One region of the Alteromonas sp. BL110 genome, then DNA from elsewhere that is predicted to be linked to it. Evidence: predicted binding sites of a transcription regulator. Region 1 holds the regulator's gene; each other region holds the start of a gene.
What was found. The regulator sigma-54, encoded in region 1, starts transcription at its own class of promoters, with help from an activator protein. The targets are predictions, from matches to a motif close to GTTGGCACGNNNNTNGNNT.
Positions count from the first base shown of each region.

Region 2: nirB (nitrite reductase large subunit NirB) is a predicted target of sigma-54. The motif match lies at 1,476-1,494, and genes of this name have one in related genera.
Region 3: D1814_RS08130 (glucan biosynthesis protein) is a predicted target of sigma-54. The motif match lies at 1,996-2,014, and genes of this name have one in related genera.
Region 4: D1814_RS15660 (DUF1328 domain-containing protein) is a predicted target of sigma-54. The motif match lies at 1,603-1,621, and genes of this name have one in related genera.

Region 1 is NZ_CP031967.1:916,002-919,159, reverse strand. It holds gene ptsN (PTS IIA-like nitrogen regulatory protein PtsN) at 1-270, opposite strand, end outside; gene hpf (ribosome hibernation promoting factor) at 284-571, opposite strand; gene D1814_RS03975 (RNA polymerase factor sigma-54) at 602-2,083, opposite strand; gene lptB (LPS export ABC transporter ATP-binding protein) at 2,157-2,882, opposite strand; gene lptA (lipopolysaccharide transport periplasmic protein LptA) at 2,885-3,158, opposite strand, start outside.
Region 2 is NZ_CP031967.1:1,050,246-1,053,403, forward strand. It holds gene nirB (nitrite reductase large subunit NirB) at 1-1,283, opposite strand, end outside; gene D1814_RS04525 (SulP family inorganic anion transporter) at 1,613-3,158, opposite strand, start outside.
Region 3 is NZ_CP031967.1:1,860,030-1,863,187, reverse strand. It holds gene mdoH (glucans biosynthesis glucosyltransferase MdoH) at 1-149, opposite strand, end outside; gene D1814_RS08130 (glucan biosynthesis protein) at 130-1,755, opposite strand; gene D1814_RS08120 (outer membrane beta-barrel protein) at 2,568-3,122, shown strand.
Region 4 is NZ_CP031967.1:3,626,836-3,629,993, forward strand. It holds gene D1814_RS15645 (DUF349 domain-containing protein) at 1-842, shown strand, start outside; gene D1814_RS15650 (hypothetical protein) at 855-1,073, shown strand; gene D1814_RS15655 (hypothetical protein) at 1,158-1,352, opposite strand; gene D1814_RS15660 (DUF1328 domain-containing protein) at 1,384-1,560, opposite strand; gene D1814_RS19815 (hypothetical protein) at 1,890-2,051, shown strand; gene D1814_RS15670 (CC0125/CC1285 family lipoprotein) at 2,087-2,665, opposite strand; gene D1814_RS15675 (hypothetical protein) at 2,690-2,947, opposite strand; gene D1814_RS15680 (hypothetical protein) at 3,017-3,158, opposite strand, start outside.

The sequences.
Region 1 (3,158 bases):
ATCAAAGTTGATAGCTGGTGTGCTAGTTACAACTATTGCTATTACCTTTTCAAGACCAGCGAGGCGACCGTGGGGGAGTGCAATGCCGTTGCCAATACCCGTGCTACCCATACGTTCTCGAGCCATTAAGCTATTTAAAACGGTTGCCTGGTCGATGTTATCGTTTTGCTTGGCAGCGATATCAGCGATGATCTCAAGAATTCGCTTTTTACTATTACACTGAACCGCACACTCGGTGCGGTCCAGACTTACGATGGCTTGTATATCCATGCTCAATTAACTACTAATGTTTTTTCAGTTTTTCCTTATGCTTGATTACCTGCCGGTCGAGTTTATCAACCATGCTGTCAATCGCCGCATACATGTCGGTATTTTCTGAGGATGCGAATACTTCAGCGCCACTTAAATGAACGGTCGCTTCGGCTTTTTGATTTAATTTTTCAACGTTCAGGATGACATGCACATTAGAAATGTGATCAAAGTGACGTTCAAGTTTGCTGAACTTCGTATCGACATAATTACGCAAAGAGTCGGTGATTTCGACATGATGACCAGTAAGGTTGATTTGCATATTTCGTCTTCCTTATATTGTTGAGCCCGTTTAAATAAGGCTCTTGCGTTGGTTCGACGGCGGGATCGATAACGATTCCCGGTATTTTGCTATTGTTCGCCGAGCGACTTTTATGCCTTGCTCAGCCAACAACGAAGCAATCTTGCTATCACTTAGCGGCTTACCAGGATTTTCCGCAGCCACTAACTTCTTGATCAATGCCCGAATCGCTGTAGATGAACATTCACCACCTGACTCGGTTGCAACGTGGCTTGAGAAAAAATACTTCAATTCGAAGATACCACGGGGCGTATGCATATACTTTTGCGTTGTCACACGCGAAATAGTCGATTCGTGCATATCTACCATTTCTGCGACATCATTAAGCACCATTGGTTTCATCATTTCCGGGCCGTGCTCAAAAAAACCCATTTGCTGCTGCACAATGCAATTTGCAACCTTCATTAAGGTATCGTTGCGAGATTCAAGACTCTTGATGAACCACTTAGCCTCTTGCATGTGTGAGCGGATGAATTGTGAATCGCTACTGTTCTTAGCACGGCGACTCATGGCTGCGTACTGTTGGTTTACGCTTAATTTAGGCAGGCTATCGGGGTTCAGCTCAACCACCCAACGGCCATTTTTCTTAGTTACTGAGACATCGGGAATAACGTACTCAGGCTCTTTAGTAACTAAAGCACTACCTGGGCGAGGATTCAAGGTTTGAAGTAAACGCATTGCTTCACGTAGCTGATCTTCTTTCAATCGGCTCTTACGCATTAGCGTGCGATAGTCTTTACTGCTTAGTAAGTCTGAATATTCCTCAATAAGCTGCTTCGCTTCAGTAAGCCAAGGTGTGTCCTCTGAAAATTGGCGCAATTGCACCATAAGACATTCTTGCGGCGTACGAGAACCTGATCCAATAGGGTCGAACATTTGAATGCGTTTAAGCACGCACTCTATTTCGTCCATCTCAATAGGCTCTTCTAAATCATCGTCGTTGACAGCTTCTAAGATATCGTCAAGGGTAACAGTTAAGTAACCTGATTCATCAATGGAATCAATGATTGCTGTGGCAATGGCGCGGTCGGTATCTGAAAAATGAGTGAGGCGCATTTGCCAAAGCAAATGCTCTTGAATATCTTCGGTAGTCTCACCTTGGAAAATCTGTTCATCATCATTAGATGGACCCGGTGCGGGTGCAGAAGAAGCGGAATAATACTCATCCCAAGTGCTGTCGATAGGTAGCTCATCGGGAAGATCATTCTTCTCTAGTGCATCACCAGCTTCAAGCGTATCGCTTGAGGCAGAAGCAGTCGCTTCAGCACCACTATCATCACTCTCGACATTGTTCTTTTCTACTGGCGGCTCGTCGTTACCTTCTTCCACCTCAAGTAGCGGATTAGAGTCGAGTGCTTCTTGAATCTCTTGTTGGAGATCAAGCGTAGAAAGCTGCAGAAGCTTGATGGCCTGCTGCAACTGAGGTGTCATTGTAAGTTGTTGGCTAAATTTTAGCTGTAAAGATGGTTTCATCTACGTCTTATTTAAATGCTCTAAATTGAATATACCAGAGCGAAACTGAAAAATGACAATTCGGTTACACTAACTATAGCCTGAATTGTTCGCCTAGGTATACATCCCTTACTTTCTGATTACTTAAAACCTGTTCTGCTGTTCCTTGCGCAATAAGCTCGCCATGACTCACAATGTACGCTTTTTCGCAAACATCCAATGTTTCGCGCACGTTATGGTCCGTGATAAGGATACCAATCCCCCTATCGCGAAGATGCTGTATTATCTTCTTTATATCATTAACTGATATTGGATCAACACCAGCAAATGGTTCGTCTAACAAAATAAATTGTGGTTTTGCTGCCAAAGCTCGAGCAATCTCTACGCGACGACGCTCTCCCCCCGACAAACTCATCCCCGTACTATTACGTATATGGTTGATATTAAATTCATCAAGTAGGGCATCTGCTTCTTCTTCTTGCTGTTGTGAATTTAAATCTTTACGGGTTTGCAATATGGCCATGATATTTTCATGTACCGTAAGCTTTCTAAAAATTGATGCCTCTTGCGGGAGGTAGCCTATACCGCGGCGTGCACGCTCATGCATAGGCTGGTGAGTAAGTTCATTATCATCAATTTCAATCTTACCTTTGTCTAAGTTGACCAAACCTACAATCATGTAAAAAGTAGTGGTCTTACCAGCGCCGTTGGGGCCAAGAAGACCTACAATTTGTCCAGTAGACACTGAAAGGCTTACATCGCGAACGACTTGTCGTGATTTATACGATTTAGCAAGGTTTTTAGCGCTCAAAGTTGCCATTGCTATTCATTGTCCTCGTTGTCATTCTTAGATGATGTCTTACGAATGGTGTCCGGGGTAAACACTGTGGTTACACGACCTTCACCATCTTTTCCGGCGCCACCAGTGGCAAGTAATTGTTCAGTGATCATATCGAATGTAATCTTATCACCTTGCACTTTGCTGGTATCTTGCTGTAGTTCAGCGTTGCCCGCCAAAGAAATAGTACGATTGACCACCTCATAACGAATTTCATTGGCTTTTGCTGATACTGGCGTGCCGTCTTCTAATGATTGA
Region 2 (3,158 bases), 130 kb from region 1:
TTTAGGCACGAGCATATAGACGCGGTGTCTGGCAGAGCATCGGCACCTAGTGCTGGTGCGGCATCGGATGATGGAAGAATTAGACTTTCTGGGTGTTCAGGTAATTCGATGTTGTTAAGCGTATACTGTAAAAGCGTATCGTAGTCGCTGGTATCGCCAACAAGAACAGCACCTAGTATGTACTTTTGCTCGCTATCTACCACCAGCTTTTTATACACGCCTTCAGGCTGATTCAAGTAGGTGTAGCTAAGGGCACCTTCTGTACGTTCGTGCGCATCGCCAATTGAGCCCACTTCTACGCCCATTAGCTTCAGTTTGGTACTCATATCTGCGCCAACGAACTCGGCATCGCCACCGGTTATATGACTTACTGCCGTGCGTGCCATGGTATAACCAGGTGCAACCAGGCCAAAGATTTTGTTATCCCACAGCGCACATTCGCCCACTGCGTAAATATTAGGGTCAGAGGTCACGCAGTGGTTATCAATGACAATACCGCCGCGCTCGCCTAATGTTAATGCTGACTTTCTACCAAGCTGATCTGACGGACGAATGCCGGCAGAAAATAAAATCATATCGGTCTCAAGCGCGGTTCCGTCAGCAAACACCATTTTATAGCGGCAGGTATCACCAGCTTCGATAGTTTGGGTTGCCTTTTGGGTATGAACGGTTACGCCTAAATCTTCAATTTTGTCTTTAAGTACGGTACCACCGGCTTGGTCTAACTGCACCGCCATAAGCTGTGGCGCAAATTCAACCACGTGAGTATCTAGTCCAGCTTGCTTTAAGGCGTTCGCGGCTTCTAAACCTAGAAGACCACCACCAACAACAACACCTACTTTACTCACCGCTGCTGACGCTTCAATAGCGAGTAGGTCGTCAATGGTGCGGTACACTAGGCAATGCTCTTGATCGTTACCTGGAATGGGGGGCACGAAAGGATAAGAACCGGTGGCAAGAACCAGCTTGTCGTAGTTGAACACCTGCCCTTCTGACGTTGTGACTTTATTATTATCACGGTCAATATCAGTAACTAAGGCATTGGTAACAACATTTATGCCCCACTCGGCATACTGAGCGGGTGTAGTAAGCGCTAAGTCGTCAGCACTCGCACCACTAAAAAAAGATGACAAATAAACGCGGTCGTACGCGAGGCGAGATTCGCCGCATAAAACGGTTATTTCTACATTGGCATCGCTTTGGTGAAGCTGCTCAACAAAATGGTGCCCCACCATGCCGTTGCCTACGACGACAATTTGCGTTTTTGAGTCCAATGAAGTCATGGTATTCCCCTTTTTTCGGGACAAAAAAAAGCCCGCTTCAACTTTCGTTGATGCGGGCTTCGTTGCCTATTTTGCTAGTACTGACGCTAAAGTTCAGCAGAATCTAGCTAACACATTTTACGGAGTGTTATAAATCACACAATTTTTCAGCGATTGACACAAATCACTAAAACACACTTTACGCTTATAGCTATCCAAGTTCAGTGCCAAATTCGTAATACATTGTTTTTATTAAATTTACCGTAAAATAAGCATTATACAGACTTCACAACTGCACCAAACAAACGCAAAACTGTGTTTACTTGGTGCATTAAGTGCTATCGAATAACTTAGGCGAGTTTATCCGTCGCTACGCGGTAGCGAGGGTCTTCTACTACGTTAATTTCAACAAATTTGTCGGCCTTGCGAAGCAGTGAACGACACTCATCGCTGATGTGACGAATGTGTAGCTTCTTACCTTGCTCTTCATATTTATCTGCAAGGGTATCTAATACGTCGATACCTGATGAATCCCAGATACGAGAGTCTTTAAAATCGATAACTACATCTTGCGGGTCGTTAGCGATATCAAACAAGTCTTTGAAATGCGATACCGAGCCAAAGAAAAGCGGGCCATCTAGTTCATAGACTTTCCAGCCGTCATTATCAATGTGCGACTTAGTTTCGATATGACGAGCGTGTTTCCATGCAAATACAAGGGCAGAAACGATAACACCCACAACCACCGCAATAGCAAGGTCAGCAATAACGGTAACGCCTGTCACTAGAAATAGTACAAAGGCATCTTCTTTGTTTACGCCGCGAATAATTCTGAATGAGGCCCACTCGAAGGTAGCGATTACCACTACGAACATTACGCCAACAAGAGCAGCTAGCGGGATCATTTCAATAAGCGGTGCAGCAAATAGAATGAAGCCTAGTAATACAAGCGCGGCTGTAATACCAGATAAGCGCCCACGACCGCCAGAATTAATGTTTATCATGCTTTGACCAATCATGGCACAACCGCCCATACCGCCAAAGAAACCGTTAACGGTATTTGCAACGCCCTGGCCAACACACTCTTTGTTACCGCGCCCTCGGGTATCGGTCATTTCATCAATTAATGAAAGCGTAAGAAGCGATTCAATAAGACCCACCAAGCAAAGAATCACTGAGGTTGGTAGTACTATCATGAAAGTTTCCCAGGTGAACGGCACCATAGGAATAGCAAAGCTAGGAAGTTCACCCGCTAGGGTTGCGGTGTCACGCTGGTCAGCCGGTAGCAGGTCACGAACAAAGTCGATTACCGTACGTGCTTCTAAGTCGAGGCCGTGTACTAATGCTGTTACCGTAACAATCGCTACTAGCGAGGCTGGAACAGCTTTGGTTAGCTTAGGTAACAAATAGATAATGGCCATGGTTAACGCCACGAGCCCTAGCATCCAGTATAGCAGCGTACCTTCCATCCACTGTAGTTCTCCAGCAGCGTTAGTAACTTTGAACTGGCCTAGCTGAGCTAAGAAAATAACGATCGCAAGACCGTTTACAAAGCCCAGCATTACCGGATATGGCACTAAGCGTATAAACTTTCCGAGCTTGAATATACCGCACATTATTTGCAGCAAACCGGCCAAAATAACTGCGGCAAACAGATATTGCACACCGTGTTGGGCAACCAATGCCACCATTACAACGGCCATGGCGCCGGTAGCACCAGAAATCATTCCAGGGCGACCGCCAATAGCAGACGTAATCAAGCCCATCATAAAGGCCGCATAAAGACCAATCATTGGTTCTACGCCGGCTACAAATGCAAATGCGACGGCTTCAGGGACAAGGGCAAGTGCCACTGTAATGCCTGATAGCACGTCGTTCTTAACGTTGCTGTCTTTA
Region 3 (3,158 bases), 940 kb from region 1:
ACTAGCATTGCCATGATAAACAAACGCATATGCTCTCCTTTTAAGATGAAGTGTGAAGCACGTGCGGTGCTGTCACGTTTAACCAGAGGCACGGCTTTAGCCTCGTTCGATACTGATGTATGAGATGAATTATTTTGGCTGATAGACATAGTTCCAAACCTCACTCACGCGCTCGCCGTCTTTCTCAATGTAAGCGCGCATATCTACCGTTTGACTTTCGTTCGGCTTCACAAAGAAGGAGGCACGCCACTCTTGTCCGTCAGCAACAGGGTAAAGTCTTTGCTGAGAAATTGTGCCGTTAGTACCCTGTACCACAAGCTTCATAGTCTCGTTGTTAAAAGAAATGTCTGACGGAGCACTGAAGTCAACATTGAACTGGCGGGTAGTGTTTAAGCTATCATCTTTAAATTCATCGCCTGGTAACACGGCCTTTCCCTGACGGGTACGCAGAACTGAAGCAAATTCGCTTACAAAGGGGTTTTGCTCTACCGTTTTAAGGTCGTAAGAGAAATACAGGGACTCTCCCGATTTGAATGGCTTTTCAGGTGTCCAGAAAGCCACAATGTTGTCATGAATCTCAGACTTAGTTGGAATTTCCACAACTTCCAAGCGACCTTTCTCAAAGCCGGCTTCCGGGGTAACCCATAACCCTGGACGTATGTGATAGTTAGCCTCTGCATCGAGATAATTATCCCACTCGCCATCACGCTGAAGCATGCCAAACCCTTTGGGGTTAGTATCGCTAAGCGACGTTACCTGAAGGCGCGCAGGATTAGTTAGCGGGCGCCAAATCTCTTCTCCCGCATGAGTTACCATTAGCACACCGTCACTGTCGTGCACTTCAGGGCGATAATCGTCATGGCGCTTTTCTGTGTTCTCGCCATACAAGAACATACTGGTAAAGGGTGCAATGCCTAACTTACTTACGTCATCTCTGGCAAATAACCAACTCTCTACCTTTACGCTGGTATCAATATCAGGCTGGATAACAAACTTATAAGCGCCAGCCACAGAAGGACTCTCGAGTCGGGCATAAATAGTAATTGGCTTACCTTCACCAGGCTCGATAACCCAGAACTCTGTGAAGTGAGGAAACTCTTCGCCTTTCGCTAAAGCGGTATCAATTGCTAAGCCACGTGCTGAAATACCATAAACTTGATTTTTACCTACCAAACGAAAATATGAAGCGCCAAGGAAAACGGCAAATTCATCTTTGTACTCTTCGTTTTTAATGGGGTAGTGAACACGAAACCCTGCAAACCCCGACTTTTCATCCGTCATGCCTGCCAGACCTGCTGCAGAACCATCGTAGTTAAACATGTCACTATTAAATGCTAAGCGTTCAGGTTTATTGTTTTCGCCGATAGTGTGAATAGTGACAGGATATTCGTACAGAAAGCCTGGATGGAAAAACTGGAGTTCGTAGTCGTTCTCACCGTGCCAAAGACTTTGCTCAGGCTTAAAGCGAATAGAACGATAGGTGGTGTAATCAATTTCTTTTAACTTGCTGCTTAATCCGTGATCGTCTTGTTCATAGCTTTCTGTTGCTGATTTGCGAGCAGCATCAATAATAGATTGAAGAACGGGTGATGCTTTTAAAGGCTGATTGGTGTCATTAACCTCCACAGCGCCTGCTTGTTGAAATGCAAATAGGGCAATAACGCTGGTCATCGCTAAAAGAATGCGTGACAGCTTTCGGCGCTGGAACGCATTAGTTTGTAAATCTTTTTCGAAAATTAAAACTGGCTTAGCCATTTGTCCTCTCCTTATGAAAACAATGGTTATCCAGATGGTCGTCAATCTCTTAGCTTTATCGCTTAGCTATACATAGCGAGTAACAGAGTATCTGCTGCTTTAAAAGCGATGATGAGAAAAAGTATTCATTGAAACCATTCAAGAAAGGCGCTCTATTCCTTTCCTTATTCACTGGTATCGCAAAAAACCGAATTACGTGCCTGTTGGCAAAAGTGAATGCTGGATAACACACAAGTAGTTCAGCAAAAGCTGTTCCAACACTATAAAGACGGGCTTATTTATTATATTTACATTTATTTACAACAACTTAAAAACACAGACATTAAAGGTGGTGCGTAATTTCTTCGGTGTAAATTTGTCCGATGAGTTAGCCAAAAGGTTAATTGTTGTTTTTTAGAGACACTTCACCATGCCAATATGTTTATTTTTTAAACTCGACACGGCCTTTAGCTGTTTCAGCGTTCGCATAGAGCTTCTTCTTACTTTTAATTTCTCTATACTTATTAGATAGATAGTAACTTCTTATTTGAGTTTCAGCTGAGTTTTTTTCGAAGTTGGCAGACGCTTTGCACTTCACCACTTTGATAAGTACATCGGACACGATTTCTGAAAAGAAATAATTGAGATGACATGAAGACGTTTTTAGCTTTGTGTTCATCAACTAAGTAGCCCGCTGCAGTGCGATACATAAAGATAGCGCGGTGTAGAAGAGCAGTGCATCGCAAAAGCGCTGACTCTCGACACGCCTTGCAAACTCATTGAACGTTTGCGCTGCAGAAGGTGGGCTACTGAAAATACTAAGGAGTTATCACATGCGTAAATCAATCACACTTATTGCAGCGGCACTTACTGCGGCAACAATTCCTCTTACAGCAATGGCCGACAAGCCAGACTGGCGCTACGTAGAAGGTGGTTACACCAAAATGGACTTTGACGACAACGAGTCTTTCGAGCCAGACGGCCTAACCGTTAATGGTAAGTACCTTTTAAACAGCAACTGGTACTTAAACGGCGAGTACAGCTTCTTTGAAGAAGGTAATTTCGACTTCGATATGCTTACCCTAGGTGCAGGTTACCGCTTACCAGTAAACGCTACGACAGATGCCTATTTTGGCGCTAACCTAGAGCGTGTTGATGGTGACATAGATGATGAGACAGGTTACAGCATTAATGCAGGTCTTCGCTCGATGATTACAGAACAGGTAGAGCTTGCTGGTGAAGTAGGCTATTACGATGTAGACGACGGTGAAGCGACATTCAAAGTAGGCGCTAACTACTACATCACGCCTCAATGGGCTGTTGGTGCAAACTATAAAATCATTGATGATTTAGACATTATGCAGGTAACTGCACGCTACGCTTTTTAAGCCTTCCTCTCCTCAGGTAGGTAGCCGGGTTGCTCG
Region 4 (3,158 bases), 1.7 Mb from region 1:
AAGTGAGCCAGTGGCAAAGTGATAACAAAGCTCAAAAGCGCGCTTTGGTTGTTAAGGCTCAGCAGCTTTCCACAGGAGAAGATATAGCAGATGCTGCCGATAAGGCCCAGCAATTGCAAAAGCAATGGAAGCAAATAGGTCACGCCGGCAAACGCGAAGAGAGTAAGTTGTGGGCAGAGTTTAAAGCGGCAAACGATTCGGTTTTTGAACGTTTAAAAGCGCAGCGCAAACTGCAGAACAATGCATCAAATGCATTAGTTGATTCTTTGCTGAGTCAAGTTGAAGCTATCGATATTAACAGTGATGATGCTGGGTTTACCCAAGCCGTCGACGCAGTGCAAGCACAGCTAAGTGACTTGCCTAAAGCGCAGAGAAGTAAAATCGAACGAAAACTAGAATCTATTGAAAAAAAGCGAGAGACGCTAGCGAAAAGTGCACAGTCGCAAGCTCGCGTAGCCCGAGCTGAAGCGCTTGTCTCATTACTTCAGTTGAGCGTTGGTGAGGGCAGTGGTGATGAACAATCATTGGCAGAAACAATGGGCAAGCGGTGGTCAAGTTTACTTGGACAGTCTACTGGTAGTGCAATGAGCCAACACGATAGGCAATGGTTGACGGTAGCGCTAGAAGTAGCGGCGGGTGTGCCTAGTCCTGACGCTGATGCTTCGATTCGCTCTAGCGTACAACTACAAATGATGACATCTAAGTTAGAACAGGGTGAGGCGGCTACGGCTTCCGACATTCTTGCTGATTGGCTATCTTATGATTCGATAGATAAGGCGGACAAAAATCTGATTCAACGTGTCGTCGCAGTAATTGGTGCTAACCCTGAAATAGTGGCTTAATCGGAAAACTAAATGGAAAACAGTGTTGAGTTTCAATTTGAAACTGAAATGTCTGCGTATCGTTTTTTAAATACCGTAAAGCATATTGATGCTGAAGGGTTGAGAGTAAAATTTGGACGTTCTGACCATCATGTAAGTGTACGGTATCGTTATGGGATAGGGGAGTTTGATTCTACGCTATCTACACTGGATGATCTTGCTCGAGAATTAGGTGGTGAAGAAGTCTCTTAACGAGACCGTTAGACAGTATAGGTTTAATCAATACATACAAGAAGGGCCAGACAGCGGTCTGACCCTTCTTTCATAAAGATAAAATTAACAGTCTTTATCTTCAGCGTTTGCGCCTTCTTTCACATCTTCACAAGCGTCTTCAACGGCGTTACCTGCATCGGTAACCATTTCGTCTAATTCTTCGCCTGCGTCTTCTGCTTCACCGTCACCGCATGCCGCTAGTGATAGTGCAAATGCTGATGCTACTAATACCTTTGATAAATTTTTAAATGTAAACATATCCTTACTCCTTTTTCCTAATAAAATATTTTTAGGCCCTTGGTGATTTTCCACGTAGCGCATTAGCGATAAGTGAAATTACCAACAACGCGATAAACACAAAGAAAAGAAATTGTGCGATACCTGTTGCTGCACCTGCGATGCCTCCAAAACCAAAAACTGCTGCAATAATGGCGATGATAAAAAATGTGATTGCCCAACCTAGCATAACTAAATCCTCGTATTGCTTCCGTTACTTTCGTAGTAACTAATGCTAGCTTTATGCCTAGTTTTTAAGTTATTGAAAAATATGGTTTAAATCTATTTTTTTTAGAGTTTAGAATGAAAAATGGTTAGTAATAAAGGACACGATTACACAAACGAATGCATTTTTTACATGATTGTGAGAAGTCCTTATTCTACTGCTTGCTTAAAATTGATGGAGTTATCACTGTTAAACAGTTATCTGATTTAGTAAATCTGAGCGAAAGGTAATGTCATCGACTCTTTTTAAAAGAGGCTAATCTGACACCGGCACAATTTGTAGAAAACAATAGAATGCAGCTAGTCTGCGAGCTGTTAACCACGAAAGAAAAAGAAATAGAGACTATTGTATTAGTTGTTGGTTTTAGAAGGTATCAAGGTTTTGCTCGTGCATTTGAGCCATGCTTTTCAGTAACTCCAACTACGTACCGAAAAGCATTTCTATTAAAAAACTGAAGTTGCTATGTATTGGTAAATACAATGACGTTCAGTTAGTTGGCGTTTTTGGACTCTAGAGGCTCCGAAAGTATTTCTGAAACAGTGAAGACTTTCTTACCTAATCGAGTTTTATCATTCGCCATCTTTACATCAATAGTAAAGTAGATGTCGTTAATCTGAGTTGTCACTACATCGTTTGTGCTTGGTACGGCCATAGGCTGTGCCACTTCATCACAACCAGACATTGTGCATTGCCTGTCTGTTTGAAAAACCGCCGGCTTCTCTTTGCCTGCTGTAATTTCTCGCGCTATAACAGGCTTTTTATCAATATTTGTTTTAACCACTTCTAAATAGGTAAACTCCTGCTCCTGGGCGACTTCGGCAGCGCGATATAGAGCGTACTGCTGTACCTTGTCGGCAGGCGTCTTATCGGTCGCTTTAAATAGGACTTGATACTGATTTGCAGAAATTTTTTCGCTTGAATAGCCATACGCGGCTTTAGATTTTGCTGACTTGTATGGGGTAGGGGCTGCTACTGGTGTTGATGAACACCCTACTATCGCAAAGCTTAATGCCGCACCTACAGAGGTAAGGAGTATACGGCTACTTTTAATTTTTCTTTTGATGTTCATCTCACAAATTCCTTAATACTGTGACTACTGAAACAAAGAGAATAATGCAGTTCTACCTAAAACCATTAACGCCCGATTGCGCTTTGCTTTAGGTTTAGCGTCTACTGCGCCCTTGTACGCCCCAACAGAGGCAATGCCAAGTAAAGTCTCTGGCTTACCTATCAATAATGAACATTGCCTTTTTGCTTGTGTAAGTGCAACATCTGCATGATGTTTTTGAGAAAAATAGGCGTGTTCCTTTTGCGCAATATCTCGTATATTTGCTTTTAAAAATATGTTCATAGTACTCACCTCACAAACATTAAAGGGACTCAAACAAAGGGGTTCTCAACATGCCCTTGAGTGTACGTTCTATTCAAAGACTCTACGCCATGTCTGAATTAATCTGCCTAAACTTAGATAGTTAAACGCATTTTGAGCAAGTTTAAAGAAACCAAATGCCGCAAGGCTATTTAATACTAATAGCACAAGCGGTACTACCACATAGTGCACG